DNA from 2 places in the Exiguobacterium sp. R-39 genome. Region 2 is predicted to be linked to the other one. Evidence: riboswitches for the same ligand, from Rfam matches in the RefSeq annotation. Region 2 holds a riboswitch; the other holds the start of a gene.
What was found. A riboswitch is a leader RNA that binds a small molecule or an ion and turns the genes downstream of it on or off. The one in region 2 is predicted to bind S-adenosylmethionine.
Positions count from the first base shown of each region.

Region 1: another riboswitch for S-adenosylmethionine. It lies ahead of metK (methionine adenosyltransferase); the one in region 2 lies ahead of ACP26N_RS13500 (methionine ABC transporter ATP-binding protein).

Region 1 covers NZ_CP187965.1:2,329,411-2,345,718, reverse strand. The annotation lists gene ACP26N_RS12320 (Lrp/AsnC family transcriptional regulator) at 1-197, opposite strand, end outside; gene ACP26N_RS12315 (glycosyltransferase family 2 protein) at 197-991, opposite strand; gene ACP26N_RS12310 (NifU N-terminal domain-containing protein) at 1,050-1,289, opposite strand; gene ACP26N_RS12305 (DUF1871 family protein) at 1,303-1,536, opposite strand; gene ACP26N_RS12300 (ribonucleoside-diphosphate reductase subunit alpha) at 1,854-4,079, shown strand; gene ACP26N_RS12295 (flavodoxin domain-containing protein) at 4,098-4,586, shown strand; gene ACP26N_RS12290 (ribonucleotide-diphosphate reductase subunit beta) at 4,555-5,598, shown strand; gene yugI (S1 domain-containing post-transcriptional regulator GSP13) at 5,977-6,369, shown strand; gene ACP26N_RS12280 (iron-containing alcohol dehydrogenase) at 6,495-7,661, shown strand; gene ACP26N_RS12275 (glucose-6-phosphate isomerase) at 7,774-9,123, shown strand; gene ytkD (RNA deprotection pyrophosphohydrolase) at 9,255-9,728, shown strand; gene ACP26N_RS12265 (alpha/beta hydrolase family protein) at 9,700-10,443, shown strand; gene ACP26N_RS12260 (EAL and HDOD domain-containing protein) at 10,611-11,864, shown strand; gene pckA (phosphoenolpyruvate carboxykinase (ATP)) at 11,922-13,490, opposite strand; SAM riboswitch class I at 13,723-13,849, shown strand; gene metK (methionine adenosyltransferase) at 13,977-15,185, shown strand; gene ACP26N_RS12245 (GNAT family N-acetyltransferase) at 15,323-15,808, shown strand; gene ACP26N_RS12240 (serine aminopeptidase domain-containing protein) at 15,892-16,308, shown strand, end outside.
Region 2 covers NZ_CP187965.1:2,570,208-2,586,515, reverse strand. The annotation lists gene ACP26N_RS13530 (thioredoxin domain-containing protein) at 1-942, opposite strand, end outside; gene ACP26N_RS13525 (chitobiase/beta-hexosaminidase C-terminal domain-containing protein) at 1,701-4,448, shown strand; gene ACP26N_RS13520 (hypothetical protein) at 4,473-4,829, opposite strand; gene ACP26N_RS13515 (CAP domain-containing protein) at 5,188-6,066, shown strand; gene ACP26N_RS13510 (MetQ/NlpA family ABC transporter substrate-binding protein) at 6,352-7,167, opposite strand; gene ACP26N_RS13505 (methionine ABC transporter permease) at 7,202-7,867, opposite strand; gene ACP26N_RS13500 (methionine ABC transporter ATP-binding protein) at 7,857-8,870, opposite strand; SAM riboswitch class I at 8,954-9,057, opposite strand; gene ACP26N_RS13495 (aminotransferase class I/II-fold pyridoxal phosphate-dependent enzyme) at 9,120-10,307, opposite strand; gene ACP26N_RS13490 (alpha-glucosidase) at 10,471-12,081, shown strand; gene ACP26N_RS13485 (MBL fold metallo-hydrolase) at 12,183-12,911, opposite strand; gene ACP26N_RS13480 (SMP-30/gluconolactonase/LRE family protein) at 13,014-13,817, opposite strand; gene ACP26N_RS13475 (YceI family protein) at 13,854-14,378, opposite strand; gene ACP26N_RS13470 (metal-sensitive transcriptional regulator) at 14,527-14,790, opposite strand; gene ACP26N_RS13465 (RNA polymerase sigma factor) at 15,020-15,565, shown strand; gene ACP26N_RS13460 (anti-sigma factor) at 15,565-16,308, shown strand, end outside.

The DNA of each region.
Region 1 (16,308 bases), 240 kb from region 2:
TGGTGAGCATGGATTTTTTGCCAGTCGATAACGGCTGTATAACCGAGCAGGACCCCGTCTTGTTTAAACGTCTCGAGTGAAGATGACACCTCTTCCTCTGTCAAATTAAGCATTTGAGCAGCTAAGACAGGATCGACCGGTCCATTCTGCGTCAATAATTCCAGTAGTTCTAGTTGTTTGTCTGTGTACACAATCATCACTCGCTTTCTGTCAGGTTGCCATGGAACGTCCGGCGTGTCTCGCGTAGCCGGGAGCGACGTTCCTCTTGTACGATGTGGAAATTTTTCATATCAGTTGTCGGGAGATGATGCTTTTCGACGAGTCGGTCAAAATAGACGCGACGCGACGCATCCTGCTTAGCCGATTGGTGGTTGCCCGCAGGATTAAACGCATACAGGACGGTTGCCCGGGCCGGGTGCAGAACGAGATGATCCTGTCCGACACGCAAAATCCAGTCCCAATCCCAATAGTTGAAGACGTCTTCATCAAATAAACCAAGTTTTTCATGAAGTGACTTGCGATAGAGGGAACCGGACGGGATATAGGTCGAATCCTCTTTCATCGCTTCCCGGTCATACGGATAAGCAAAAGGTTCCGTCGTTTTTACGACACGCAGGTCCTGTTGCCACTCGTAAGTGAACAGTTCGGCATCGACGTACGTCAAGTCCGCACCGGCCTCAAGATCGCCGACAACTTCCTCGATATGCGAAGGCAACAATAAATCGTCGTCGTCGTGGAGAAGGATATACTTTCCTGTTGCTAACGAGACACCGTGATTTCGTGCCCGGACATGGTGGTTTTCCGGCAAATCGATTGACGTGATTGTCAGTTTGTCCTGAAAGTCAGTCAGGACAGGAGTCAGCGGCTCGCCGTTATTGTTTAAGATGATGACTTCAAAATCCTGATAGATTTGTTTTGTCAGTGCGGTCAGTGCTTCGCGCAACTCACGCAATCTGTTATATGTGGGGATGATGACTGAGACCATCGGCATTTAAGTCGTCTCCTTAGAACAAAGACACCCTTGAAATTCAGGTGTCCTTGTGAGATATTTACATTTTTTCTTCGATTGTCGGAAGTAAGTCATTCCATTCAGCGTCAGCTTCTTTTGTGACGGTGACGAAATCACCGTATGCAAATAGATTATCGATGCCGTCAATCGTAATGAGTGATGCGAGCAAAGCATCTTCCGGTGTATCCCCTTTTTTGACGCTGGTGCTCTTGGCACCGAAACGGTCTCCGTCGAGGGTGATTTTTACTGAGTTCGGGTTAGGCGTGTAGTCAACTTGCATAATCAGTCTCCTTTCAAAGTTCACACGAAGCTTCACATAAAAGTAAGTTCGTTGCGAGTAAAATCAATTCCTGCTGATCCGGTCGTTCATCAAATGATTCTTCAAAAACGCTCCCGATTGCTTCCGCAAGCGGGCTTATTTGATCATGAACCGTCAGTAAGCTTAGTATAGCAGACATTTCCGTCGGATAATTTCCTTCTCCTAGGTGAAATGGATCATATTTTTTTAAAAGTTCTTCTGAACTCATAATCACTAAAACTCCTTATCTCAATATATCTCAAAAGGCGGTAGTCCGCCTTTTCAAATTTGTTTGACCTGAATTTCAATGCAAGGGCTTATTTTTCCGGCATTTAGTGATAACCTATATCTTGTAGATAAATAGGTTTAGAAATGCCTGGAACGTCTATATATAGAGTGAAGATTGAATAACACTTTCTATATGTAGGGCGTCTTTTTTTAGTTTAGCGCATTTTTTACGGCAACGGAACCTATTTTAAAGTTAGAGAATGGGAGTGGTTCATAGTGGCATCTCCACTGAATACAGCACGCATCTATCAAGGTGCAATGACAATAGAAGATGTATATACGGTCATCCGTCAGATTACAGCATCATACTCGGAGCTCGACGTCGAGCGTTACACAGAACGGGCGATTCGGGCACTCGAAGGGAAGACGTTACAGGCGGATCAAGTCTATGAACTCTTAACCATGCATGCACTTGACATGTTGAAGGCAGAAGAACCGAACTGGACGTTTGTTGCGACAGCAACGTACTTGAACCGGCTGTATCTTGAAGCGAGTGAAAACCGCGGCTATGCAGCGGACGAACGGTACGGCTCGCTATATCACTTGATTGAAAAATTAACGGAGATTGGTATTTTCACACCCCACCTTCTGGAGACGTATTCGAAAGAAGAAGTCGAGGAACTTGCGGCATCGATTGACCCGTCACGTGATCATCTGTTCACGTATATCGGACTCCGGACATTATCCGACCGTTACTTAGCGCGCGACCACGTCAAGAAATTATACGAATTACCGCAGGAACGTTTTATGATCATCGCGATGACACTCATGCAGACAGAACCAAAAGACCGCCGGATCGAGCTCGTCAAAGAGTCTTACTGGGCACTTTCGAATCTCTACATGACTGTTGCGACACCGACTTTATCGAATGCCGGTAAATCATACGGACAACTGTCATCATGCTTCATCGATACAGTCGATGATTCGTTGCGGGGTATCTATGATTCGAATACCGATGTTGCGACACTGTCAAAAGGCGGCGGCGGAATCGGTGTCTACATGGGGAAAATCCGTTCACGCGGGTCAGACATTAAAGGATTTAAAGGAGTTTCAAGCGGTGTCATTCCGTGGATGAAACAGTTGAACAACACAGCGGTCAGCGTCGATCAGCTCGGTATGCGCCAAGGTTCAATCGCCGTTTATCTCGATATTTGGCATAAAGATATTCTTGAGTTCCTCGATGCGAAATTGAACAACGGGGACGAACGGTTGCGGACACATGACTTGTTCACAGGCGTCAGCTTACCGGACCATTTCATGCGGACGGTCGAAGCACGCGGCGACTGGTACTTGTTTGACCCGCACGAAATTCGGACGGTGATGGGCTTCAGCCTGGAAGATTCGTTTGACGAAACGGAACAAGGCGGCAGCTTCACGGAGAAATATACAGCGTGTGTCAATGAACCGCGTCTGAGCCGGACGAAAGTACCGGCGATTGATCTCGTCAAACGCTATATGCGTTCGCAGCTCGAAACAGGCACACCGTACATGTTCTTCCGTGATGCAGTAAACCGTGCCAACCCGAACAAACATGCGGGAATGATTTATTCGTCTAACCTCTGTTCGGAAATCATGCAAAACATGAGCCCGACGACTGTCACAGAAGAGTACACGGAAGACGGCAAAATCATCATCACGAAAACACCGGGCGATTTCGTTGTTTGTAACTTATCTTCGATCGCGCTTGCGCGTGCTGTCCGTGAAAATGTATTGGAACGGTTGATTCCGATTCAAATGCGGATGCTTGATAACGTCATCGATTTAAATACGATCGACGTGCCGCAAGCACAGATTACGAATCAAAAATACCGCGCCGTCGGTCTCGGAACATTCGGCTGGCATCATCTGCTCGCTCTCGAAGGCATCCGCTGGGAGTCGGTCGAGGCTGTTCAGTATGCCGATCGTCTTTACGAAAAAATTGCCTACTTGACGATTGATGCGTCGATGCAACTGGCGAAAGAAAAAGGCGCTTACCGTCTCTTTGAAGGATCGGAATGGCAGACAGGGGAATACATCGCCCGCCGTCACTACAAAACAACGGCTGAACTGAACTGGGATCGTCTGCAAGCCGACATCACAGAACACGGTATGCGAAATGCCTATCTGATGGCAGTCGCCCCGAACTCGTCGACGGCAATCATCGCCGGAAGTACGGCTTCGATCGATCCGATTTACAAGAAGGTTTATGCGGAAGAGAAGAAAAACTACAAGATTCCAGTCACAGTGCCCGATTTGACACCGGAAACGAACTGGTTCTATAAATCAGCGTTTGAGATTGATCAGCTTTGGAGCATCCGTCAAAATGCCTCACGCCAACGTCATATTGACCAAGCAATCAGCTTTAATCTCTACGTCAAAAACAGTGTCAAAGCAAAAGAGTTACTCGAGATGCACATGGAGGCATGGCAGCTGGGGATGAAGACGATTTACTACACACGTTCGACGACCGTCGAAATCGATGAATGTGAGTCGTGTTCATCATAAGAGAAGGAGGACGATATCATGAAGGCAGCAATCGTATATGCGTCAATGAGCGGAAATACAGAGGAGGTTGCGGAACTGATTGCAAAAGCATGTTCCGAAATGCAGGTCGAACCGACGATGATCTTTGCCGATGATGTGACGACGTATCAGCTGGTCCCTTATGATATCGTCTATTTTGGTTCGTACACCTGGGGAGACGGACAATTGCCGGATGAGATGCGGGATTGTCTGAAGCTGGTCTTAAGGGAAAGTCCGCACGCGATTCCGCAGGCGGCTGTCTTCGGGACGGGCGATAAGATGTTCGTCAAATATTGCCGCGCCGTCGATGAGATGGCGTATCATCTCGCGAAGTTCGGGGTTCCGCTCGCAGGTGAATTACTCAAAATCGAACAATCGCCGCGCAACCGACCGCATGCGGTCAAAGAGTGGACACGTCGAACACTACTGCAATTACAGCAAGAGGGAGCCGAACAACATGGAACAACTACAAAAAATCAAACTGCTTGATGCCCGTCATCCGAATCGTGCGACAGCGATCATCGGTGGCGAGACAAGCTCGATCGTCAACTGGAACGACATCGCATATCCGCAGTTTTATTCGATCTATAAACAACTGTTATCGAACTTCTGGATTCCGGACGAAATTTCGATGTCAAAAGACATGCAACAGTGGAATCAATTGAGCGAGCGGGAACAGGATGCGTTTAAGAGGATCATCGGTCTGTTATCGATTCTTGACTCTGTCCAGACCCGCTATATCCTGGAGTCGGCAATGTTTACGTCAGACGCCTCGATTCATGCGATCCTCGCGATTGTGGCCCAACAGGAAGTCGTGCATAACCAATCGTACAGCTACGTGCTGTCGAGTCTCGTACCGTTGTCAGAACAAAACCGGATCTTCGACATCGCCAAAGATGATGACATGGTCATGAAGCGGAATGCTTTTATTCTGGATCTGTATGAAGATTTCCAAAACGACCGGACACCGGAAAACTTTGCGAAATCACTCGTCGCCTCAATCGTTCTTGAAGGAATCAACTTCTACTCCGGATTTGCGTTCTTTTATAACCTGGCGCGCCATCAGAAAATGGTCGGAACGTCGACGATGATCAGTTATATCCAACGCGACGAGTTGCAACACTCGTACTTCATCAGTCAGCTGTTACGTGCCGTCTTGACAGAACATCCGCAAATCGATGCCGACGGTTCATTCACGAAGTTCGTCTATGCCACATTCGAGCGTGCTGTTGATCTCGAAATCGAGTGGAGTGAATACGTGTTACGTGACTTGGACGGACTTGATGTCAGCGAGATGCGTGACTATGTCAAATACCTCGCCAACAAACGTCTCCGTGTCATCGGGCTCGACGATCTGTATGAAGGACATGATGAAGACGTCATGCCATGGATCCGGGCGTATTCCGACGACTCGATGAATGCGACGAAATCCGATTTCTTCGAGCAAAAATCACGGTCATATGCGAAAGTGACGGATGCAAACGGATTTGACGATTTGTAAGCCATTCCCGAATCTTTATTTTTTGATTGCTTCACCGTGAAATTTCCTTTACGCTAGGACAGGTGAGGTCATGCTCGACTCCTGCGGAAATACAAGTCAATCCTGACCCTGGAAGATGCATTGCATCTGAAGCGGCATGATGGCTTGTCCGCGGAAAGCGAGCAGACCGGACCTGTCCTTTTTGCGTGAAAAAGTAAGTTGAAACAAAAAAAGGGCCGGACTCGAAAAGTCCGGCAGAATCAGGGGGAATACTTGAAGTCTTGCTACTAATTTGTTCCCTGGTAAAATAAAAAATAAACAATTTGAAAAATATTTTTTACCATCCGTAAAAAGTATGTTATTATAAGTTGATGAATTTAGTTAGGGAGTGTATAAACTATGGCAAACTTTGAAAAAGACCAAGTCGTTACTGGTAAAGTAACTGGTATTCAAAACTTCGGTGCTTTCGTAGCACTTGACGAGCAAACACAAGGTCTCGTCCACATCTCAGAAATCTCACACGATTACGTAAAAGACATCAACGATTACGTAAAAGTTGGCGATGAAGTAACTGTTAAAGTTCTCGACATCGACGAAGCTAACAAAAAAATGAAGCTTTCGATCAAAGCAACACAGGAAGCTCCAAAACGCGAAGCACGCGCTAAAGGCCCACGCAAAAACACCGGCCGTCGCGATGCAGGTCCTGCTTTCAAACAAGAAGAAGCTCCTGGCTTCAACGTGTTAAAAGGCAAATTGGAAGAATGGATTGAAAAATCAAACTTCCAAAAATAAGATTTTGAAAGGGAATCGACATCGGTCGGTTCTCTTTTTTTGCGTTATAAGCATTAAAATAGATGCAAAAGGGGAATGTGTGGATAATGTAAGGTGTTCATTACTTATCAAGGGGGCAACACACAATGGAAAACTTCGAATATCGTAATCCAACGAAACTTATTTTTGGTGACGGTCAAGTCAACAAAATCAAAGACGAATTGAAAGCTTTAGATGCTAAAAAAGTCATGCTCGTATTTGGCGGCGGCAGTATCAAACGTAATGGTGTCTATGATGACGTCACGCGCGAACTCAATGCGGCAGGAATCGAATACGTCGAATGCGACGGCGTCGAACCAAATCCACGCATCGAGACAGCAGAACGCGGTATTAAAATCGCACGTGAAGCTGGCGTTGACGCATTGCTCGCTCTTGGTGGCGGTTCTGTCATCGACTGCACGAAATTGATCGCTGCAGGTATCCCTTACGAGGGTGAAGCATGGGATCTCGTCATCGGTAAAGCGACACCAGAAACAGTGATCCCGTTTGGAACAGTCTTGACGCTCGCTGCGACAGGTTCAGAAATGAACTCAGGTTCTGTTATCACGAACTGGAAGACACAAGAGAAATACGGTTGGGGCAGCCCGTTGACGTTCCCGACATTCTCAATCCTTGATCCAAAGTACACTGTCAGCGTTCCGAAAGATCAAACGATTTACGGAATCGTCGACATGATGAGCCATTGCCTCGAGCAATATTTCCACACGGCGCATGCACCGGTTCAAGAGCGGATGACGGAAGGTGTCATGAAAGCAGTCGTTGAAGCTGCACCGAAACTTGTCAACGATCTTGAAAACGTTGAACTCCGCGGTACGATTCTGTTTGCCGGTACGATGGCACTCAACGGTGTTCTTCAAATGGGCGCACGCGGCGACTGGGCGTCACACAACATTGAGCACGCGGTCTCAGCGGTTCACGACATCCCGCATGCAGGCGGTCTGGCGATTCTCTTCCCGAACTGGATGCGTCATGTTCTTGATGAGTCAAACGCACACCGTTTCGTTACGCTCGGTGAGAACGTCTTTGACGTCGATACGACAGGTAAATCAGAAATGGAAGCAGCACACGCTACAATCGATGCAATCAGTGCGTTCTGGACATCACTTGGTGCACCAAACCGCCTTGCGGATTATGACATCAAAGAAGAAACGGTCGATTCAATCGTGAAGTCAGCGATGACACGTGGAGACTTTGGTAACTTCAAATCACTTGGCAACGAAGATGTTCGTCAAATCGTAACAGCTGCTTTGTAAGCGTCATAACATTTGCTAATCTTTTCACAAAAGACTTGAACGACCTTCCTTCTTGCGTTTTAATGAAAAGGAAGGTCGCATTTGTTTGCGAATGAATAAGGAGGACGAGTGAATGACAACGGTACGTTTTGATTATTCGAAGGCCCTACAATTCGTAGGACAACATGAAGTGGACTATATGGCGGATATGGTAAAAACATTACACGGAGCAATCCACAACGGCACAGGTGCCGGCAGCGATTTCTTAGGATGGGTCGATTTACCGACAAACTATGACAAAGCGGAATTTGAAAAAATTCAGGCGGCGGCTGAAAAAATCAAGTCGGATTCAGATGTCTTGTTAGTCGTCGGGATCGGCGGATCGTATCTCGGAGCACGTGCTGCAATTGAGATGCTCGGTCATTCGTTCCACAACTTACTGTCAAAAGACGAGCGGAAAGCACCGCAAATCATTTATGCCGGACATAACATTTCTTCGACGTACTTACACGATTTGTTCCAAGTACTTGAAGGAAAAGATGTTTCGGTCAACATCATCTCAAAATCAGGGACAACGACGGAACCGGCGATTTCATTCCGTCTCCTGAAAACATTTATGGAAGACAAGTACGGTAAAGCCGGAGCGAAGGACCGGATTTATGCGACGACGGATAAAGCACGTGGTGCCCTGAAGACACTTGCTGACTCGGAAGGATACCAGACGTTTGTGATTCCGGATGACGTTGGCGGTCGTTTCTCTGTCTTGACACCGGTTGGTTTATTACCGATTGCAGCTGCCGGCATTTCGATTGAAGACTTGATGGCAGGTGCGCGTGATGCGCAAGTTCAGTTCTCAAATGAGAACTTGGCGGAAAACGAAGCGTACCAGTACGCGGTCGTTCGAAACGCATTATATGCGAAAGGAAAAACAATCGAGTTGCTCGTCAACTATGAACCTGCTTTACACTATGTGTCGGAGTGGTGGAAACAGTTGTACGGAGAGTCAGAAGGAAAAGACTTTAAAGGGATCTTCCCGGCAGCAGTCGACTTCTCAACGGATCTTCACTCGATGGGACAATACGTTCAAGAAGGACGTCGTGATTTGTTCGAAACGGTCATCAAAGTCGGACAAGCGCGTCATACCTTGACGATTGAAAAAGATGCACAGGATTTGGACGGCTTAAACTTCCTTGAAGGCAAGTCGATTCAATTCGTCAACGACAAGGCAGCAGAAGGAACGTTGCTTGCCCACACAGATGGACAAGTTCCGAACCTGACAGTTGAGTTGCCGGAGATGACACCGTATCATCTCGGATTCTTGTTCTACTTCTTTGAAAAGGCATGTGCAATGAGTGGATACCTGCTTGGTGTCAACCCATTCGATCAGCCGGGTGTGGAAGCGTACAAGAAAAACATGTTTGCCTTGCTTGGTAAACCTGGATTTGAAGCAGAAAAAGCAGAGCTTGAAGCTCGCTTGAAATAAGAAGCCGGACATCTCTCGATTCAGAGGGATGTCTTTTTTTGTCATTCTGGCAAATTCCTACGCACTTTCACTTTTAGAATGCTTTCGAAACAGGTAAAGTGAAGAGAGAAGAAGAAATGAGGTGCACGCACGTGATTACGTTTTTAGATTATTATCAAAATCGGGTTGAACTGAGTTTTGAGGACCATCCGTTTTCAGTCCATCCGCTTCATGTCTGGGTCATTGCCGTGTACGAAGGGAAATGGTTACTGACACATCATAAGCAACGGGGCTACGAATTTCCGGGTGGAAAGGTCGAACCGGGGGAAACGGCCGAGGAAGCAGCGTACCGGGAAGTCATGGAAGAGACAGGGGGACATATCGAACGTCTCCAGTACATCGGACAATACCGGGTTGAAGGTCGGGGGGATACGATCATCAAGAATATCTACTTCGCCGAAATCGCATCCTTGGTGCCGCATCTTGCTGTCGATGAGACGGACGGTGCCTATTTACTAGACGATATCCCGAAACGTTTAGATACGAACCGCCAATACAGCTTCATGATGAAGGACCGTGTCCTTCCGGAGACTCTTCGTGTACTCGCCGAACGCCGACTGGTTTGAGCTCCCCCGCCAGGGACCGTTTCGTACCTTTCGGGTCTTTTATGAAACATCCGACGGAGAACGGGTCGGGGCGTACATCATCTTACCGGTTCGGGCGAACGGACAAGGTCTCTTGTATTTACGTGGTGGGACACGTAATATCGGCATGGTTCGACCGACCCGCTTAATGCAGTTCGCGCAAGCCGGTTATTTGGTCATGGCTCCTTTTTACCGCGGTAACTTAGGGGGGACCGGAAAAGAAGATTTTGGACAACGGGATATCCTTGACGCCATCAGTGCTTTTGATTGGCTCGATCAATATGTCGAGCGGACATCGGTATTTGGCTTTTCCCGCGGCGGTCAGATGGCGCTTTTACTGGCGCATCATCGTGAAGTCGCCCGGACAGTTTCCTGGGCCGGCGTGACGAATTTGATTTGGACGTATGAAGAACAACGGACGATGCAAAAAATGCTCAGACGATTTACCGGTGGCGTTCCAGAGCAACGGCTGGAGGCATATCGCGTCCGGTCACCACTCTATTTTCCGCCGCAAGGAGACGTCTTGTTGATTCATGGATTGTACGATCAAAACGTTCGGTTGCGGCATGCGACGAACTATGCAGCCCGCTATCCGGAAAAGACCCGTTTATTGGTATATCAATATGCGCATCAATTTCCAATCCATCAAAAAATGCTTGTGACGAAACAAGTCATCGATTGGATGTTATCCAAGTAAAAGGATTCGTGAAAACATCTCAGTGCCTCGCATTGAGATGTTTTTTTCTCCAAATGATGGGAACATTGATATGTTTTAAAAAAGAGATTTTTTAAGGGAAAACGATATTTGATATACTAGAACATATAAAATAAGCCAGATTAACGGATTTAGAAGGGATATATGAGATGGAAATCTTACTTGCGCGACAACCGATTGTAGACCGGTTTGGTTCGATTGACGCTTTTGAACTGCTCTATCGTTCCGTTGAAACACCTGCAGTGTTTGATGGTGACTTGGCAACGATGGATGTATTGACGAATACACTGATTCATTTGGGAGTAGACCGTGTAGCAGAAGGGAAACGATTATTCATTAATTTCACAGGCGATCTGTTACAGTCTGAGCTGATCGATCACTTGGATCCGACCCGATTCGTGATTGAAGTGTTAGAGACGGTTCACATTGATGCTGCTATGCTCCTGACGTTGCAGAAGTGGAAAGAAGCAGGCTTCGTATTGGCACTGGATGATTTCGTAACCGATCTGTTGCGTCATCATGGGGCAGAGCTGTTTGATCTGATTGATTTGATTAAAATTGATATCGAAGCCATCAACCCACGCGAACAAAGTGCAATCTTACATATTTTAAAGCGGAATTATCCGCATATGCGCTTTTTGGCAGAACGGGTCGAAACACATGAAGATCATACGCGAAGCCTTGAGATGGGATATGACTGGTTTCAAGGATACTTTTATGCCAAACCGATGCTGATGAAAGGGAAGGCGGTTCCTCCGCAAGTACCTGTCCTGTTGAAGATGCTGAAGTGGTTGGATACAGACGATCATTATGAGGACGTCGTCGATGAAATCGAAGGAAATCCTTACATCAGTGTACAAGTACTGCAATTAATCAATTCTCCGGGAATCGGTCTTCGGAACACCGTCAGTTCCGTCCGACAAGCGATTTCCTTACTTGGATTTTCGCAATTAAAGAGCTGGATTTCGTTAATCGTTTTGCGTGAAATGAAACTCGCAAGTCCGTACAGGTGGTCGGATGAATTGTTACGTTCATCTTTGCATTGTGCAAAGCTGTGTGAACTGTTTGCGACGGAAACGAAGACCTTGAAAGCAGAGAGCGCTTATATGATTGGATTACTGTCTCATATTGATGCATTACTCTCAGTCGATATTGATGAAATCATTGATCAGCTTCCGATTGAACCGGCTTTGAAAAACGTCTTACAAGGTGATGATCATCCGTTTCGGGATTGCCTGCTCCTTGCGATCAGCGCAGACCGGGGAGAGTTCGAACGGTTCGAGATGCTGAGCAATCGATTCGGGATTGCGAAGCGCCGCGCTTATGAATTATTAAAAGAAAGCCAAGTTTGGCTTTCTCAAAAAGAGCTTCATTTACAAGATAAGACAGATTCAATCGTCTAACATAAAAGGTTGAGCATCCGTTAAGGAGCTCAACCTTTTTAGTATCATCAATCATTTTTAAACGCGGGGACCGGCTGCTTTGATGGCATCCGTCGCACTTTCGAAACGTGCAAAGTTCTGCGTGAACTTTTGCGCGAGTGCAGTCGCTTGTTGTTCGTAAACAGATGAATCCGCCCATACCTTGACCGGATTGAGTAAATCAGTCGGAACACCGGGTACTTCAATCGGCATATGCAGACCGAAAATCGGATGTTCTTCTGTCGGGATGTCTGCGAGCAGGCCGTTGACGGCTGCATTGACCATCGTCCGTGTATACGAAAGTTTCATCCGGCTGCCGGTACCATAAGCCCCACCGGTCCAACCGGTGTTGACGAGATAAACGGTGACGCCGTGGCGATCAATCAGTTCCCCGAGCATCGTCGCATATTTTTCTGGAATCAACGGCAGGAACGGGGAACCGAAGCAGGTCGAAAACGTTGCTTCCGGTTCCGTGACACCACGCTCTGTGCCGGCAAGTTTAGATGTATAACCTGACAAGAAGTGATACATCGCTTGTTCTTTTGTCAGTTTACTGATCGGAGGCAGTACACCGTAAGCATCTGCTGTCAGGAAGACAATCGTTTTCGGATGACCGGCGCGTGACGGGATGGCGATATTCTCGATTGCTGTGATCGGGTAAGCCGCACGCGTATTTTCCGTCAGTGAGGTATCATCATAATCCGGAATCCGGGTGTCGTCGAGGACGACGTTTTCAAGAACGGTTCCGAAGCGGATGGCGTCAAAGATTTGTGGTTCTTTTTCGCGTGACAAGTTGACCGTTTTCGCATAGCAGCCACCTTCGATGTTGAAGACACCGTCATGGGACCAACCGTGTTCATCGTCGCCGATCAATTGACGGCTCTCATCTGCAGACAGTGTGGTCTTACCAGTCCCGGATAGTCCGAAGAATAACGCGACATCCCCTTCGTGTCCAACGTTGGCGGAACAGTGCATCGACAACACTTCTTGTTGTGGTAAGAGATAGTTCATGACCGAGAAAATTGATTTTTTAATTTCTCCGGCGTACTCTGTACCACCGATCAAGACAATACGGTGTTCGAAAGACATCGCGATGAATGTCTCCGAGTTTGTCCCGTCGACCGCCGGATCCGCTTTAAAATGTGGTGCGTAGACGACCGTAAATGGTTCAAAGGCCGCAACCGTAGGATATTCGCGTAAGAATAGCTGTTTCGCAAACAAATTATGCCAAGCATATTCGGTTACGACGCGCACTGGAAGGGTGAAATGCGTATCGGCACCAGCAGCAGCTTCTGTGTAGTAAAGTTGATCTGCTTCGTTCATATAACGAAGAACTTTTTGTAACAGTTGCTCGAATTTGTCCGATTCCATTGGTTGATTGACATGACCCCAATCGATATGCATCTCACACGATTGATCACGGACGATGAACTTGTCTTTCGGTGAACGACCTGTAAATTTCCCCGTTTCTACAGACAAAGCACCATTTTCTGCAAGAACTCCTTCTTTGTTGCGAATCGCATGTTCGACTAGTTCAGCAACTGACAGTTGTTTGAACACATGCTCCTTCTTGAGTAGCTCTTCGATATTCAGGACCGTCATCGGCATCCTGACCCCACCTTTCCCCTACGTTGGTTTTAGCTCTACTATTAGTATGACACATTTATTATATATGACATACTAATGACAGGGCAATCATTTTCCTGCGCTGATTTCTATTTATCTGGAAACGCTTTCAGCATTAACAGTTTAACATCTCTTCCGAAATTTTTCGACTAGAAATTAAAACGTTGCTTGACAGAGTGAGCACAAGTTTATATCATGTAATTCGTAACGGATACTCTTATTCTGAGCAGGTGGAGGGAACAAGGCCCGAAGAAACCCGGCAACCGTCTTATATTAATTTCATCATTAATGTAGGAAAAGGTGCTCTCCTGAAGCGAAGTAAACACTTCGAACGATAAGAGGGTAAAGGAAGAACGCACAACCTTTCCCTGACCATTTTTGGACATGGAAAGGTTTTTTTCATTTTACCGTCCCACTCAACTAGGGGAAATGAGTACACCGTCAAATTCTTTTTTGGGAGGGTCAAACATGACAAACCTTAATCGCCGACTATTTACGTCGGAATCAGTAACTGAAGGTCACCCGGATAAAATCTGTGACCAGATTTCGGATTCAATTTTGGATGCAATTCTTGCAGCCGATCCAAACGCACGTGTTGCGGCAGAAACTTCTGTCACGACAGGACTCGTATTAGTAGCTGGAGAAATCACGACATCAACTTACGTGGATATCCCGAAAGTCGTTCGTGAAACTATTCGTGAAATCGGCTATACACGCGCTAAATACGGTTTCGATGCAGACACTTGTGCTGTATTGACATCAATCGATGAGCAGTCAGCAGACATCGCTCTCGGTGTGGACCAAGCGCTTGAAGCACGCGAAGGAAACATGTCCGATGAAGAAATCGATGCGATCGGAGCAGGAGACCAAGGTCTGATGTTCGGTTATGCAACGAAAGAAACACCGGAACTCATGCCACTTCCAATCTCGCTTTCACACAAACTGGCTCGTCGTTTGGCAGAGGTCCGCAAAACGGGGCAACTCGATTACCTCCGTCCGGATGGTAAAACGCAAGTTACGGTTGAATACAACGAGAACAATGAACCTGTTCGCGTCGATACAATCGTCATCTCGACACAACATGCAGAAGAAGTGACGCTTGAGCAAATTCAAGCTGATCTGAAAGAACATGTCATCGCACCGGTCATCCCGGCAGAGTACATCGATGCAGACACAAAATTCTTCATCAACCCGACTGGTCGTTTCGTCATCGGCGGACCACAAGGAGATGCAGGGTTGACAGGTCGTAAAATCATCGTTGATACGTATGGCGGATATGCACGTCACGGCGGTGGAGCGTTCTCTGGTAAAGATCCAACGAAAGTCGACCGTTCAGCTGCTTACGCAGCACGTTATGTCGCGAAAAACCTGGTTGCATCTGGTCTTGCGGACAAAGCAGAAGTTCAACTTGCTTACGCAATCGGTGTGGCGCACCCGGTTTCAATCGCAGTCGATACGTTCGGTACAGGAAAACTTCCTGAAGCGCAACTCGTTGAATTAATCGCAGAAAACTTTGATCTCCGTCCTGCAGGGATCATCAAGATGCTTGATCTCCGCCGTCCGATTTATCGTCAGACAGCAGCTTATGGTCACTTCGGTCGTACAGACATCGAATTACCATGGGAGCAAACAGATAAAGCCGCTACTCTTGAAGAGCAGGCAAAACGTTTCGCATAATCCTGAGTTCAGAAACTCCCTTTTAAGGGTGTTTCTGAACTTTTTTTGTTTCTCCGGAACTTTGCAGGGAAACGACTGAAATTTCTAGAAAAGGGTAAAAGAACATGAGCCTGTAAAAGGAAAAGGGGGATTTCGGTATGGAGATACGCGAAGCAGTTCCGGCTGATGCAGCACGCATTCATGATATTGCGCTCACGTCCTGGATGGACACATATGAGGAAATCTATTCAGAGCGTTCGAAAGCCCATTTCGTACAAGAAGCGTACCCGCAGGAAGAAGTGGTCCGAGCAATCCGGACAGCGGAAGAAGCACGTGGAGAATACTTCAATGTCGGACTGATCGACGGGGAAATCGTCGGTTTTATCCACGCCATCGATGTGGATGGAACGTGGGAAATCGTCCGGCTGTATGTCTTGCCGAAATACCAGCAAAACGGAATCGGACGCCGGCTGATCCGCGAACTGGAATTGCAAGGGGCGTCTCCGATTGAAGTGTATGTTGAATCCCGAAACTATAAAGCCCGTCACTTTTTGACTTCATACGGATTTAAGGAAATCAGCGAGACGACAGAGGAAGTCTTCGGACAGGTGGAACCTGTGACGCGACTACAACGTATATATTAAAGAAACGGAATCCGACTTAAGGCGGTTTGGCTGAAGTCGGATTTGTTGCATACTAAACAGATATCGAATGAAGAGGTGAGTTTGTGGTAGAACAACCAACCGGAGTGATCGTTCTTGTATATCCACTCCAATTACGTGCCCGGCCAAGTGAAGCACTGATTCGTGTCTTAGAGCACGAATATGAGGTCCTCTTGGTCGACGCACCCCGTCGTGTATCGTTTGAAGAACATCAACAGTTATTAAAAGAAGCACTACGCGAAGCCGGTAAGCGGAAATTACCGATTCATATCATTGCCTGCAGTATGGGAGCGCTTGTCGTCAACCGACTGCTTCAAGAATATGAGTTGCCGATGGCGAGCCTGACGTTTATCTCGCCGTTATTTGATTGGCACAATTCCAAGCAATTGGGAGGCGTCAAACAAGTCTTCGCGAGTGCCTTCGACCGGTTCCGTCCGGATGCTCCGCTTGGGACATTACCGTTCGGACAAAATAATGAGGAT
Region 2 (16,308 bases):
CGAATAAAACACACCGTCCGGAGAGGACAAATCGCGTTCGATGTACGCAAAAATTTCTTCCGCATATTGTTTAAACCGTTCTCTACCCGATACTTGATACGTTTCGATACATAATGTCGCAAATAAGGCATTGTCATACAACATTTTTTCAAAATGCGGGATTTCCCAGCGTTCATCGACCGTATACCGGTAAAGACCGAATCCAACGTGATCGGTGATTCCGCCATCCCGCATCGCGGTTAAGGTCCGCATGACCATTTGCAAGGCGGTCTCATCTTCTGCGAACCGGTAATAATCGAGCAGGAAAGTCAGCAACGAAGGCGATGGGAACTTAGGAGCTGTGCCAAACCCGCCGTTCTCCACATCAAACTGACGCATTGCCTGATCAAATGTCTCGTGGACCAATGCCTCATCCAGTGGATCCTCTGAGTCGAAGGTCGTGACCGCCGTTAACGCCTGAATGATTTCCTGTCCGACCCGTTTGATTTTGCCCGGATCGGTCCGGTAGTGTTCACTGAGCTGCAAAAGAACCTGTCGGAAGCTCGGGCGGTTGAATTGCGGTGTCTTCGGAAAATAGGTACCGATGTAAAAAGGTGTCTGATCCGGGGACATGAAGACGCTGAGCGGCCAACCGCCCTGTCCGTTCATCAGTTGGGCCGCCGTCATATAAATCTGATCGATATCCGGTCGTTCTTCCCGGTCGACTTTGATCGAGATGAACCAGTCATTCAGCATCCGGGCCGTTTCTTCGTCTTCGAAGCTTTCGTGTGCCAAAACATGGCACCAATGACAGGTCGAATAGCCAATCGACAGGAAAATCGGTTTGTTCGCCGAACGGGCAGCGGCAAACGCTTCTTCCCCCCATGGATACCAATCAACCGGATTGGTGGCGTGTTGGAGTAAATAAGGACTTTTTTCATTGATCAGTCGATTCGTCGCCATCTCTAAAACCTCGTTTCTTCTATAGTAATAGTCAGTCGTCTTTTGATAACCTTAACGATACCGGTGTTCGGGAGATGAATCAACAAAAGGACCCGTATCCAAAATAGAAGTTTCTTAAAAAAGATTGACTTTATAAAATAAAACGTGGTATATTAAATTTTGTCATGAATCGGGGATGATCACTCATGTGAGAATCCATCACAAAAATACACAATTTAATAATCAGGTCAGGATTTTTAGACCTTACTGACAAATGAGTCAGACATAAGTCATCGCTTTTATTTTGTCCTTCTTCTGTTGAACGAGAAGAAGTTGACCCAGCAAGATAAACCTTCCATTCGATACTTTTCAGCTCATTTCCGAGCGAAATTCTAAAAATCCCAGTAAATACGCAACCCAACGCGTAACTTGATTCTTGCTAAAACGCTTGATTCAGCTGGCGCGGCCAAGGAGCCGTAACAACGAAAGAGAGGTAGGGCTTTCGTCGTTTCAGGTGTTTTGATCACCTGTATCCTCGATTCTCATGACACCTAAAAAACAGACACGCTGAAAAGGCGTTTTTTTTATGCCGTTTTTTCATAAATATGACTACGGAAGCTGAGCATTCCATCCTGAAAGACGAATGATTAATTTTTGTAAGCGTTAACAAGTTATTCTTTTACGAATATTAACATCTTTTTTTACATAAAACATACACTATTCATGAATTAATCTGATAATATAAAGAAGTGTCAGAAAATTCATAGGGGGTCAACATCATGAAGAACGTCAGTACGTTTGGGAAGTGGGCATTGGTCGGAGCATTAACAGCAGGAATTCTTCCACAAGCAGGCATTACGGTCGGGGCAGAAGGCGAAGGCGTCATCTTGTCCGAGTACATAGAGGGGTCAAGCAACAACAAAGCGATTGAAATTTATAATGGTTCGGGTCAAATCATCAATCTTTCAGATTACACGCTTGTTCAATATACGAATGGTGGACCGACGGAGTCAAAAATTACACTGTCGGGAACGCTTGAGCCGGGAAAAACATTTGTCATTGCCAATTCAAGTGCGAATGCAGACATTAAAGGAAAAGCTCAGCAAACAACAGGTTCACTAAACTTTAACGGAAATGATCCTGTTGCCTTGAAAAAAGGCGATGTCGTCCTCGATATTATCGGTCCGGTCGGCTCAAGTGCTGATTTCGCGAAAGATACGACACTCGTTCGGAACTCAAACGTAACAGCCGGTTCGAAAACATACGAACCATCACAATGGACAAGCTTCCCGGTCGACACGTTAACGAATCTCGGGACGCACGCTGCTGAAGCCGGAGACATTTTAGTCGCACCGACGGCGTCACCGGTCGGAGAAGTCGATCGCGGCGATCAAGTGACGTTAAACGGAGAAGGTACGATCCACTATACCGTCGACGGATCAACACCGACTGCTGAAAGTCCGGTCTACTCCGGTCCGATTACAATTAATGAAGAAATGACGATTCAGGCAGTGGCCGTCAAAGACGGAAAAACGTCTGCTGTTTCGACATTCAAATACTACATCGCACCTCCAATCACGAAAATCAGCAGCATTCAAGGAGTCGCGCATACATCACCATACGCGGATCAACTTGTCCGGACGACGGGTGTCGTCACATATATCGTCGATGCCAACAACTTCTACATGCAGGATCCAAATCCGGATAACAACAGTAAAACGTCTGAAGGAGTGCTGGTCTACGCGAAAAACCACGGTGCAGCAGTCGGACAGACTGTCGCAACTACAGGATACGTCAAAGAATGGTTGCTTGGCGGATACAGTGACAAGTTCGATACGGATCTCGCGGTGACGGAAATCAGTACCGTTAATCTTGTTAAAGGTGCATTGAACTCAGGATTGCCGGCAAGTATCGTTCTCGGGGAAAACGGTGTCTTGATTCCGACGAAAGTCATCGACAACGATTCATTTGCTGAGTTTGATCCGGCTGAAGATGCAATCGATTTATACGAAAGTGTCGAAGGAATGCGTGTCGCGCTTCCAAATGCCATCGTCACGGGACCGCAGGCCAACCGGACGATTCCGGTCCGTACGCAAACAGCGGATAAAGTCTACACGAAACGCGGCACACCGATTCTGACAGCGGATAATGCCAATCCGGAGCGTCTGTTCGTCGAGATGGGCAGCAGCTCGTACCGCGCGAAATCAGGGGACCGTTTCGAAGGAACAATCGAAGGAGTCATGAGCTATAATTACTCAGCGTATAAAGTGTTAGCGAAAGCAGCAGACTTACCGAAACTGATTACAAGTGAAGTCGATCGTCAACCGACGAACATTGAAACAGGCGATTCACGTTTGACGGTTGCTTCGTATAACGTGGAAAACTTTGCTTCAACGGCGGATGCCGGAAAAGTCGACCGTGTCTCGGAAGGAATCGCGACATTCCTGAAAACACCGGATATCGTCGGTTTGACAGAGATGCAGGATAACGATGGGGCGACAGACAGCGGCACAGTCGATGCATCGAAATCATTTGAGACATTGATTACAGCAATCGAAGCGAAAACAGGTGTCCGTTATGCGTATACGGATATCGCACCGGAAGATAAAAAAGACGGCGGACAACCGGGCGGAAATATCCGTGTCGGTTTCTTATACAACCCGGCTCGTGTTTCACTTGCACCAGGTGAAAAAGGAACAGCGACAGAAGCTGTTGCCGTTGAAAACGGTAAGCTGACGAACAACCCGGGTCGCATTCAACCGAACGATCCAAACTTTGACAGCTCACGGAAACCGCTCGTCGGCGAATTCATCTTTAAAGGCGAATCGTATCACATCATCGTCAACCACTTTAATTCAAAAGGTGGCGATGGAGCGGACTTCGGTAAAAATCAACCGGTCGTTCGTAAGAGTGAAGTTCAGCGTCACGCAATCGCTGGCATCGTCCAAAACTTCGTCAATGAACTGGAAACAGAAGTGAAAGACTCGAACGTCGTCGTACTGGGTGACTTGAATGACTTCCAGTTCTCGAAAACACTTGATATCTTAAAAGGGGACAACCTCTGGAACACAGTGGATGATCTTCCGAAATCGGAACGTTATTCTTACGTCTATAACGGAAACGCACAGGTTCTCGACCATGTCTTGATTTCGAAAAACCTGAAGCCGTATACATCGTCTGATATCGTCAACATCAACTCGGATTATATGGAAGCGGACGGCAGTGCGAGTGACCACGATCCAGCCATCATTTCCATTCAAGGAATGGAAAGTGCTGTCGCAGTAAATGGTAAAGCAGAAATCGGAAAATGGCGTGCTGTTCAAAAAGGAAAGCATATCTTCATCGAGCGTCAACTTGCCGGGAAGTGGGACAAGGCAAGCGAAACACATGCCGATCAACAAGGAGATTTACTTGAACTGCGTGTTTCTCAAGGTCGTCCGTATATCCAGGTGAAAACGAAAAAAGGGAAAACGATTTGGCTTGAACTGTCGAATGGTTACAAATTAAAAGAAACAACGAAATACTAAGCAGTTGTATTAAAAAAAGCGGACTTAATTGTCCGCTTTTTTGTGTATTCGGATAAAGAGTGAGAAAAAGGACAGCAGACTGATCGAGAAGGTAAGTAATAACGCGAGGTGTAACGGGACGACCCGGAACATGTACGTAAAATGAATGATGATCAATAACAGAATGATGGCAAGACCGGGAAGAAACTGTTTGCGTAACAGATGACCGACACCAGGAACGAGAAGTTCGAAGCCGAACCGTTGACTGATGTGGACTTCTTCATGGGCATTCGCGAGACTGAACGAGACGGTCAACAACACTAAAATCAGCCATCCGGAAAACAGATACTGCTGAATCGGTAAAAACGTAATCGATTCATAGATAAAATAAAGTAGAATCATGGCATACTCCTTTGGAAGTGAATATTATATGGAATTTCCTTATTTTTTCCTTACGAGTTCTAATGATAGCGAGGGTTTTCAGGAACGGCAACAACATTTAAAGGGAATAAAAATAAAAGAATGTTCACACATTTTAACAACAGGGAAAGAATAGTTTATTTTATGTATGATAATGGTGTGAGAATGCCATAAATAAAGACGTCAGACCTCTTTTGCACAAAAAATCTGAGATGTGTCAAAACTGTGAAGCGGAACAGGGAATCGTGTGATTTCACTTGAAACGACAGCTTAGACTGTTCGAACGGACGCATTTCTTTTAAAATTAGGGTAATGGAACACATGAGGAGGCGAAAGGTACATGAAAAAGTGGTTAGTCCTCGGAGTAGCAGCGGTCGCTTTCTTCAGTTATGAAAATACCCCGATGGAACAAGCAGAAGCGGATTACCCGAAAAGCGGCGGAACGCTGATTGATCGATATACAAGTGAATACCCGGGTTATGACTGGGAAGTCAGGCGGACAGCAACAGAGGAGTTCGTGGCGTTGACGAAAGACGGAAAGGATTACGGAAAGTACCGTTCGAAAAACGGTGTGACGACGCAAGGGGCCGTCTTAAATAAAGACACGGAAACGACCCTTGCGAAAAAAGGCTGGAAAGCCGTCAAGTCGTACCGGAAAGGCAATACGAATTATTTGTTGAACCTCGATCATGCCGCCGTCTATGAAAAAAAGGACCGGTATGTGACCTACTTCTTTGATCAGCACGACGGCAACAAAGTGAAAGCGACACTCGCGATACCGAAAGAGGTCGAAGCGAAGAAAAGTGGATTTTATGGCAAGGCATCCAGTGCATTGCGGACAACGGACGAGAAGTTGATGTTGCGTCTGATGAACTGGGACCGGGCCGATTATAAACTCGGAGCGCTGACGCCGTACAGTACTTTAAAACCGGTCACGCGGGCACACAGTGAGAACATGGCAAAAAATAATTTCTTTTCCCATACTGATCCGGAAGGACGCGATCCGTTTGACCGGATGAAAGAGAACGGGATCCGCTTCTCGGCAGCCGGAGAAAACTTATCGATGGGCTATCCGAATGTCTTTGCGGCACACTGGGGTTTGATGAACTCGAAAGGGCACCGGGACAACATCATGAACAAGACCTTCAAACAGGCGGATACCGGTGTTGCGTTCCGTGACAATTCACCGTACTTTACGATTAATTTCCGGACACCCTGAAGCAACATTTAAAACGAAAGTGTACGTATCACCCCGATTTTGCGAAAGCAGAATTGGGGTTCTTTTGTGTGGATCAATCTGTAGATGGATGACGCACCATCTAGATTTGAATCCTATCTTGAAAAATGAGAGCAGGCTTTTGATTGACGAAGCCTTGTCTTCTCCAAGAGTCATCATTCAATGGAAAACCCCTGAAACCGTTCCACCTCCTTTTTGTAAGGGGAGGCAGCTGTTTCAGGGGTTTTATATCATCTTTAGATGAACTAAGAGACAAAAAGAGTTATGTCAGTTTGTCCACTCGGGTTTACTGAAGCCTTTAAAAGACTTTTCGATGACAGCGTTAAAGTCATCTGATTTGACGACAGCCGTCAAGTCTTTCGCAAGTTGTTTATCTTCATTAGAAGTTTTGATGGCGACCAGGTTACGGTACTGCTCATCCATTTTTTCGAGTGCCAGTGCATCGAGTAAATCAAATTTCGCAGCTAACGCGAAGTTTCCCGGAACGGCAGAGATATCAACACTGTCAATGGCACGTGGTAATTGAGCGGCCTCGAGGGGCTTGATGACAAGTTTCTTCGGATTCTTGACGATATCTTTTTCCGAGACCGTCAACGGATCCGCGTCGGCTTTGAGTTCAATCCAACCTTGTTCAGCCAACAGATTCAGTGCCCGGGCCTGGTTCGTCGGATCATTTGGTGTCGCGACTTCTGCTCCCGTCTTGACGTCATCAAGCGACTTGTAGGATTTGCTGTATAAACCCATCGGCGCCGTTGGGACAGTAATCAGTCCTTTAAGGTCGAGGTTCTTTTCCTTCGCAAATGTCTTCAGGTAGATCGAGTGTTGGAACAAGTTGGCGTCGATGTCGCCACTGCCAAGTGCGATGTTCGGTTGAATATAATCCCCGAACTCGACGATTTCGACGTCGTAGCCTTTCTTTTCAAGCCCGGGTTGGATCGCTTCTTTGACCATGTCGCTGTAAGGTCCGCTCGTTGCCCCGATCTTGATCGATTTGTTGTCTTCTTTGGCGCTGCTGTCGCCGCAACCGGCAAGAATACCGGCTCCGAGTAGTCCTGTTGCTAAAAAGGCATAACGTTTTTTCATATTCATTCTCTCCCTTACGATTCTCTATTTTTGGTTAACGCTTATCAGCACGACGGGCCAGAACATTGCCGAGCCCTTGAATACTTTGAACAATGATAACGAGGACGACGATCGTCACAATCATGACGACATTGTCGTACCGGTAATAGCCGAAGCGGATGGCCAGGTCACCGACGCCGCCACCACCGACGATACCGGCCATGGCGGAAAATCCGATCAGACTGATGGTCGTCAAAGTGACGGCTTGAATGATGCCGGGAAGGGCTTCCGGTAAGAGTGCACTGATGATGATCCGAAACGGTGTCGCACCACAGGCTTCTGCTGCTTCGATTAATCCCGGTGGAATCTCACGGAGCGATGTCTCGACCAGTCGGGCGAGAAACGGAATGGCGGCGACACTCAGGCTGACGGAAGCAGCAGTCGGTCCAATTGTATTATCGAGTAACAGTTGTGTCAGCGGAATCAACGCGACGAGCAGGATGATGAACGGTAACGAACGGACGATATTAACGAAAAAGTCCAAGATGCTGCGAACGACGACGTTTTGGAAAAATAGTCCCCGGTCCGTGATGAACAGTAAGATCCCGAGTGGAATCCCGATGATGAGGGCGAAGCCGAGTGAGATTCCGACCATCAAAGCCGTTTCCGCTAACGCTTTCGCAAGATCCGGTAACATGGTTTCAATCCGTTCAAGCCACATCCTGGATCACCTCAAGCGTGTGAAGTTGTTCTTCGAGCCACGTCAAGGAGCGGTTCACGTGAAGGGTCGGACCGGTCAAACTGACAATCAGCACTCCGAAAGCGACGTTCTGGATATAGTCGACCTTACCGTGGAGGATGCTGACGGAAATATCAAACTGTTTAATTGCTTCCGATAACGTACTTTCACCGGTCTTTTCACCTGTGAATTGCAGGCGGATAATTTTTCCCGGTGTCGTTCGCAAGATCCGTTCCGGTAACTCGATCTGGAGTGCCGTATCGACATAATGTTTCGTGACATCATGTGCCGGCTGACTGAACAGGTCGTATGTACGGGCGACTTCAACGACTTCACCTTGCGCCATGACGGCAACCCGGTGACAGATCTGTTTGACGACATCGATTTCATGGGTAATGAGAATGATCGTCAGGCCAAGCCGTTCATTCAAGTCTTTCAGCAGTTCGAGAATTTGCAGCGTCGTGACCGGATCAAGAGCGGACGTCGCTTCGTCACATAACAGGACACTCGGATTATTCGCAAGGGCGCGGGCAATCCCGACCCGTTGCTTTTGACCGCCGCTGAGCTGACTCGGGAAATTCGTCTCGAAGCCTTCGAGTCCGACCAGGGAGACGAGCTCTTTGATCCGTTGCGGGAAGTCAGTCCGTTTGACGCCGGCAGCCTTTAAGGCGAAGGCGATATTATCGGCGACGTTCCGGGATTGAATCAATTGGAAGTGTTGAAAGATCATCCCGATGTTCAAACGCAGTTCACGTAAGCTGCCTTTGGAGAGGCCGGACAGATTAGTGCCCGATACTTTAACTGTTCCTTGTGTCGGTGTCTCCAGTCCGTTGATCAGACGGAGCAGGGTGCTTTTTCCGGCACCGGATTCACCGATGATGCCAAAGATTTCACCTTGCTGAATCGTTAAATTGACGTCACGTAAGGCAAAAATGGGTGTCCGGTCACGAACGAACCGTTTAGTGATCCCTTTAAATTCAATCATCTGTCGTTTCCTCCCTATACAAAAAAATCGCCTTTTTCCAGTTAAGAGCAACCAGAAAAAAGCGACGAAGTGTAAGATTTCGTAACTTATCTCTCAGAATGAAACATTCTGTAGGATGTGGCACCGTTCCTTAAAGGTGGTTGCCGGACGTCGTTGGGCCTAATCCCTCGGTCGCTCTCGATAAGTAGATATGCTGTTGGGACTTACTGTAACGGAAATCATTCCCATTTGTCAAACGTTTTTTCAGAATTATTCCGCAACGGTCTGGCGAAACAGATTCAATTGACCAATCCGTTCAGCTGCTTCGACGAGTCGTTCGGCGTCAGCAATCAGGCTGATCCGGACGTAACCTTCCCCGTATTCGCCGAAGAAATGTCCCGGTGTAACGGCGACATGCGCTTCGTCGAGCAGGTGATCGGTAAAGCTTTGGGACGTGTAGCCGGACGGGACCGGCAACCAGACGAAGAACGAACCGCCCGGGATCGGTCCGTCCCAACTGATTTCCTGTAACTTGCCGAACAAGGCATCACGCCGCGCTTCATACAGAGCGCTCAGTTCGCGGACACACGTCTGATCGCTTGAAAGAGCGACGGTTGCTGCCTGTTGAATCGGTGTGAAAGCACTGACGTATAAGTGTTCCTGGTACGTCTCGATACTTGCGATGACGGACGGATTCCCGATGGCGAAGGCGATTCGGAAACCGGACATGTTAAAACGTTTCGATAATGAAAACAGTTCGATTCCGACGTCTTTTGCGCCTTCCGTCTGGAGGAAACTGCGGGTCGGACCGTCGAAGCTGATTCCGCCGTAGGCGAGGTCGTGGACGACGCAAATGTCGTTCGCATCAGCGAAGGAAACCGTTTGCTCGAAGGCTTCCGCTGTTGCCGTCGCCCCGGTCGGATTGCTCGGGTAGTTGAGGAACAACATCCGGGCCCGTTCGACATCTGTCGTATCAAGTAACGTGTAGTCAGGTAAAAAAGCATTTTCCGCAAGGAGCGGCAATGTGATCGGGTAAGCTCCGGCAAGGGCGGCGCCGGATAAGTAATCCGGGTATCCGGGATCAGGAACAATGACACCTTCACCGGGATTGACGATCGTTTGCGGTAAAGCGACGATACCGGCTTTGCTGCCGAGCAAAATGGCGACTTCAGAGGCCGGATCGATGTTTACGCCAAACTCTGACTGATAAAAATCCGCGACAGCCTGTTTGAGGAAATCGTGTCCGCGAAATGGCGGGTACTGGAGGTTTGAAGCGTCATTGATTGCTTCTTTCAAGGCATCCAGAATATGTACGGGTGTCGTCTGATCCGGTGTTCCCTGACCAAGCGTGATGACGTCATGACCAGCAGCCTTGACGGCACCGATCCGCTGGGCGAGCTCGGCGAAGACCGGAGCGGGTAACCGATCAATCGCAATCGATGGGGAGAAATGTTTCATCTGTCTTCCTCCTTGTTGGGTATTGTCGTCAAGGATAACGAATTTTCAGAAAAAAGAAAAGAGTTTTTTAATAATTGCTGATAATTGGGAAAAAGAACCGATGGCTTTCGTGTTTTTGATACACTGAACTAGAATACGATTGAATCACAAAGGAGATGATGGGATGAATCGGGCCTGGTGGAAAGAAGCCGTTGTCTATCAAGTGTATTGGCGCAGTTTTAAAGATTCGAACGGAGACGGGATGGGCGATTTACGCGGAGTAATTGAAAAACTCGATTACATCGCTTCCCTTGGTGTCGATGTCATCTGGTTAAATCCCTGTTATACATCACCGGATGTCGATAACGGATACGACATTTCGGATTATTACTCGATTATGCCGAAGGCGGGAACGATGTCGGATCTGGAAGAACTGATTGCGTCCGCCCATGAACGGGGACTGAAACTGATTCTTGATTTGGTCGTCAATCATACGAGTGATCAACACACGTGGTTTAAAGAATCCCGCAGCAGTCGGACAAACGAGAAAGCCGATTGGTACATTTGGCGGGACGGGGTCAAAGGAACACCGCCGAACAATTGGCGGTCGTATTTTGCGCCGAGCCCTTGGACGTGGGATGAGACACGCCAGCAGTATTACTTCCATTCCTTTGCATCGGAGCAACCGGACTTGAACTGGGAACATCCTGCAGTCCGGCAGGCTGTGTATACGATGATGCGGTGGTGGGCCGAGAAAGGAATCGACGGCTTCAGGATGGATGTCATCAACCTGATCAAGAAACGGGCGACGTATGATGATGTCGCAGATCCTCTGAATTTATCCTACTTAGGGAACCAGCCGGGCATTCATGAATTCTTGCAGGAGATGCACCAGGAAGTACTGGCGGGAACCGATCTCTTTACCGTCGGTGAGATTCCGTTCGTCGGCCCGGAAGACGGGTTACTGTATGTCGGTGAGGAACGGAATGAGTTGCGGACGCTGTTTCACTTCGAAGTCGCGGATGACATGGAGACGATGGATTTACCGCGCTTCAAACAAATCCAGAAGCGCTGGTACGAAGCGCTTTATCCGAGCGGAGTCGCGTCACAGTTTTTGAATAACCATGACCACACCCGTCAGGTGACCCGGTTCGGAAGCGAACGGTATCGTGTCGAAAGTGCCAAGCTACTGGGCTTGATGCTGCACACGTTACCGGGCATCCCGTACATTTATCAGGGTGAAGAAATCGGCATGACCGGCATTCGTTTTTCTGATCCCGAGTCTTATCAGGACGTCGCATTTCGGAATCAATACGCCGAACGGATTGCCGCCGGCGAATCACCCGGAACCGTCCTGTCCTCGATGCAGTTGCGGGCGCGAGATAATTCACGGACACCGATGCAGTGGAATACCGGCAAAGCAGCCGGATTCACCGCAGCGACGCCATGGATGACGGTCAATCCGAACTACCGTGACATCAACGTCGAAACAGCGGAACAGGATCCGCATTCCGTGCTGGTGTTTTACCGGCAACTGATTGATTTACGGAAGACTCATCCGGTCATGGTTTACGGAGGTTATCGTGATCTGGCGATTCAGGATCCATACCTGTATGTCTATGAACGGGTCCTGGGCGGAGTGGTTTGGCGGATCGTCTTGAACGTCCATGATGAACCGGTGACGACGACGTTTGGTTTACCGGAAGAACAGTTGATTCTGACGAATTATGAGACCGCGGACATCAATCGATTGGCACCGTACGAAGCCCGATTGTACCAATATGAGATGCCTTAACTGGCGGCGACGGTCAACAGAAAAAATCCGGACATCTTCTACTCTTCATTTCTAAATGAGGAGCAGGAAATGTCCGGATTTTTTTGAACCAGCTGATTTTTTTACGTATAGCCGTTGCGCTTTTTCGAGGATAAGAGCTGTTCGAACCGGTCGACTGCCTGGCGCATATCGAAGCTTGGTGCGACGACGAGCGGTCCGTGACCGACTGCCAGGACGTCCGGTGTCAATTCCGTCAACTGATGTGCCGATTGGAGGGCGACTTCCTTATCCCAGGTCGCAAGTGACGGGAAGGGGAACTGCCAACGCGTGTCCCCCGAAACCGCCAGACCACCCTGAGTTTGGAAAGCGTCACCGGCAATCAACGTCCGACTGCCTTCATGCCACAGGGAGATGGAACCCGGTGTGTGTCCCGGAGAAGCAATGACACTTAAACTGCCGATCTGTTGACCGCTTTCGAGCAACCGGTCCGGACGGGTTTTGATGTTTTTTGGAATGCCGCCTTTCAGCGGTGTCGTCTCGCCTTCGCGCAACGACTCATCCCCGCTGAGGAGAGCCGCATCCCGGTAACTGATCGAGACTTCGGCAAGCGGGAAAGCACTTGCTAAAAAATCAAGGGATCCGACGTGATCGGCATGCGCATGAGTCAGGATGATGGACTGTAACGGTTTGTCAAACGACTTGATGACGGAATAAATCGCTTTGGCATTCAGTGAAATCCCCGTATCAATCAGGGTGAGGCTGTCCGCTTCTTCAAATAAGTAACAGTTGACCGGGAAGAAGGACGGCGTTGTTTGCAGTTGATGAAGTCGTTCGATCGTCGAAATATGCATCCGATTACACTCCCTCGTCATAATATACACTTCTGTTTTAGTATCGCCTGTTTTAGTACAGACGTCTACAAAAAAACTCCCTCTCGTGAGGGAGCAAATGTGTTAATACGTCACTTCGAAAACGGCTCCGGCATGTTCGGAATCGTCCCCGTCTGCTGCTGTCGTGACCAGTAGACGGTCTTCGTACAGAATCGGACAAGTCGGGTTCGAAACCGGGAAATCAATCTGGGCGAGTTTTTCACCGGTTTCAAGATTCCAGCGTGTTAAGCATGATCCGGCATAATGGGCGATGAAGACATGACCTTCCGTGTCTTTGGTCATACCATCCGGGAAACCGTCTTCGTCCTCTAAGTCGATGGCCACCCGGCGGTTTGTCAACGGTTGATCCGCAGCATAGTCGAAGGCATAGACTTTTTTCGTCGGCGTATCGATGTGATAGAGTGTCTTACCGTCCTCGGACCAAACGAGTCCGTTCGAGTTCGTTAAGTTTTCGAGGAGGACATCGACGGAACCGTCATGACGCAGACGATAGAGGGAAGCGGTCTCGCCGTCCTCTTCATTGATACTTCCGGCCACATACTGACCCGATGGATCAAGTTTCCCGTCATTCATCCGGTCGGAGTCAGGAAGCGTCAATTGGGTTTCCAGTGAGAGGTGTCCTTCCTTTAAATCAAACGTTCCGAAACCATGTGCCGACGTGACACGAAGGAAATCCGGCGCATCCGTCAAAGCGATCGATGTGATGGCACTTGGTACTTGGTACGGTTTTAAAGCCTCTGTCGTTAAGTCATATGAAAAAAGAAGCTTGCCCGGAATATCGACGAAATAAAATCGTTTGGTTTTAGCGTCATACACCGGTGATTCCCCGGTCTTACATGCAACATCAATAAAAAGTGAAACTGTCATCTGATTTCCCCCTACGTCTACTATGATCTCTACTAATTACCCGTGAATGAACTCGAGGTGCAATTGGAACTTCACATCACTGCCGACCAGAACACCTCCGGCTTCGAGCGCGACGTTCCAGGTGAGATTGTAGTCTTCCCGTTTGATCTTCCCGTCGACTTCAAAACCGGAACGTGTATTACCCCAAGGATCAACACCGCTGCCTTCATACTCGACCTTAAACGTTTCTGTCCGCGTAACATCCTTAATCGTCAAATCACCGGTCACTTCATATTCGTCACCGGAGTGTTTTTTAAACGAAGTCACACGGTAAGTAATGTTCGGATACTGCTCGACATCGAAGAAATCAGCTGATTTCAAATGTGTATCGCGGTCCGCACTGCGTGTGTCTATCGTAGCGACCGGAATCGTTACGACAGCAGAAGCGTTTTCCAAATCATGTGCTTCTCCACTGACATCGAAGGTAAAGTCACGAAACTCTCCTTTAACCTTTGAAATCATCATGTGTTTGACTGAGAATGTGATGGAGCTGTGGTCCTGATCGAGTTGATACGTAGCCATATTCGGTTCCTCCTCATGTTCAAGTCACTTTTCGTCATGCCTTTTATTGTTCCTTTTTATCTCGATTCCAAAACATACAGCGGAAACAAAAATAAGTCTTGCACCGCATCCAAGCAGAGCAAGACTATCAACGATTCCAAGGAATCGATTAGCGGCTTTTTACCAGCAAGTTAACGGCTTCCTTAACCAATTCCTCCGTCTGTCCTTCGCCGGATTGTTCGGCTTCTTTGACACACTCGATCAGATTGGAGCTGACGACGACACCAATCGTCCGGTCAATGGCGGAGCGGGCAGCCGACAGTTGCGTGATGACATCACGGCAATCCTGTCCTTCTTCCATCATTCGCAAAATACCGCGAAGTTGTCCTTCGATCCGGCTGACCCGGTTCTTCATTTTACGATCGTAATCCATTCATTTTCCTCCATTCTAAGATGCAATCCGTCTGTTCGATACCTTTATGCTATGCCCATCACGGTATTGCTGTCAATCTAACCGCTTTTTTCAGCTATATTTTTTAGCGGAATAGGGAATATGGATGTGGTGGACAAAAAAATGAAATAAAGTGAAAAAACTAAAACGATTTTGCGTCAGCTTGCGTATACTATATGATAAGGCTGACTGATCACCAAGGAGGAGAAGGATGCATACTCAATCCGATGAATCGCTTTATCATCAGATGCGCAGTGGAGATGAACAAGCTCTCGAAGTACTGTATGACAAGTATGAAAGACTGTTGTTCTCATTCGCTCATCGCTTTACGAACAATGATCGTTTATCAGAAGAAGTCATCCAGGAAGTCTGGATGAAGATTTGGAACGGACGGGTCGATTTTAATACCGATAAAGGAAAGTTCTCCTCTTGGATATTAACGATTACCCGCAATGCAGCGCTCGACTGTCTGAGACGCGAGAAACGCCAACCGACGATTGAAGTCGAGGAGCGGGACGGCGGATATGATGAACCGGTCGAACGGACGGTCATGCAGCGGGAAACGGCGACGGAAGTCCGCGATGCCGTCAATGAACTGAAACCCGATCAACAAGAGTTAATTGAACTCGTTTATTTTAAAGGCCTGACACAACAACAAATTTCAGATCAGCTTAATTTACCGCTTGGAACGGTGAAAACCAGAATAAGGAGTGCTATCCAGGCACTCCGGAAATTACTAGACGGGAGGGAACGTTGATGGAAGAACGTTGTCATGATTTAATCGATTACTTCAACGGAACATTATCAGCTGCCGATCGCGACGCGTTCGAGGCACACTTGGCGACTTGTGATGACTGCAAACAGGCGCTCCAAGAGATGCAAGACTTGATGCTGCCCATCGCGGAATCACTTCCGGAACGACCGATACCAACCGGCATGAAGTCAAGAATTCTCGGTGAAGTCCTTGGATCGACGAAACAAGGACAAAAACCGGTGCAAGCAGCAGTTGAAAAACCGGCTGTAGAGGAGACGCACTTGTCTGACCTCGACGCAGTACGATCGAAGAAAGAGAAAAAACGGTCTGTGCCGCTCGGATGGTTGATGAGTATCGCAGCCGCCTTGATCCTGTCACTTGGTGCCAACGCCTACTTCTTGTCGCAAGACGAGTCTTCTCCGGCGGAAGAGTTTGCGATGGACGAAGTCAAAGGAATGGGCAACTTTGAAAGTACGGCCTCAATTAAGGGGTCAAGCATGATTTTTACAAAAGATGATCAGGAATTCATGCTTGTCCAACTGAAAGATTTACCGCCGCTGAAGAAGGGTGAGTTGTATCAACTTTGGACGATTCAAGGTGATACGCCTCGTGCGAACGGGGTCATCGAACAGGACGGGGAAGCGGCAGCTGTCTTCCCGATCAAAGGAGACGGAACAATTGATGCGGTCGCCATCACAGTCGAACCTGAACCGGATTTAGAAAAACCGACCGGCGAAGTCGTGGCT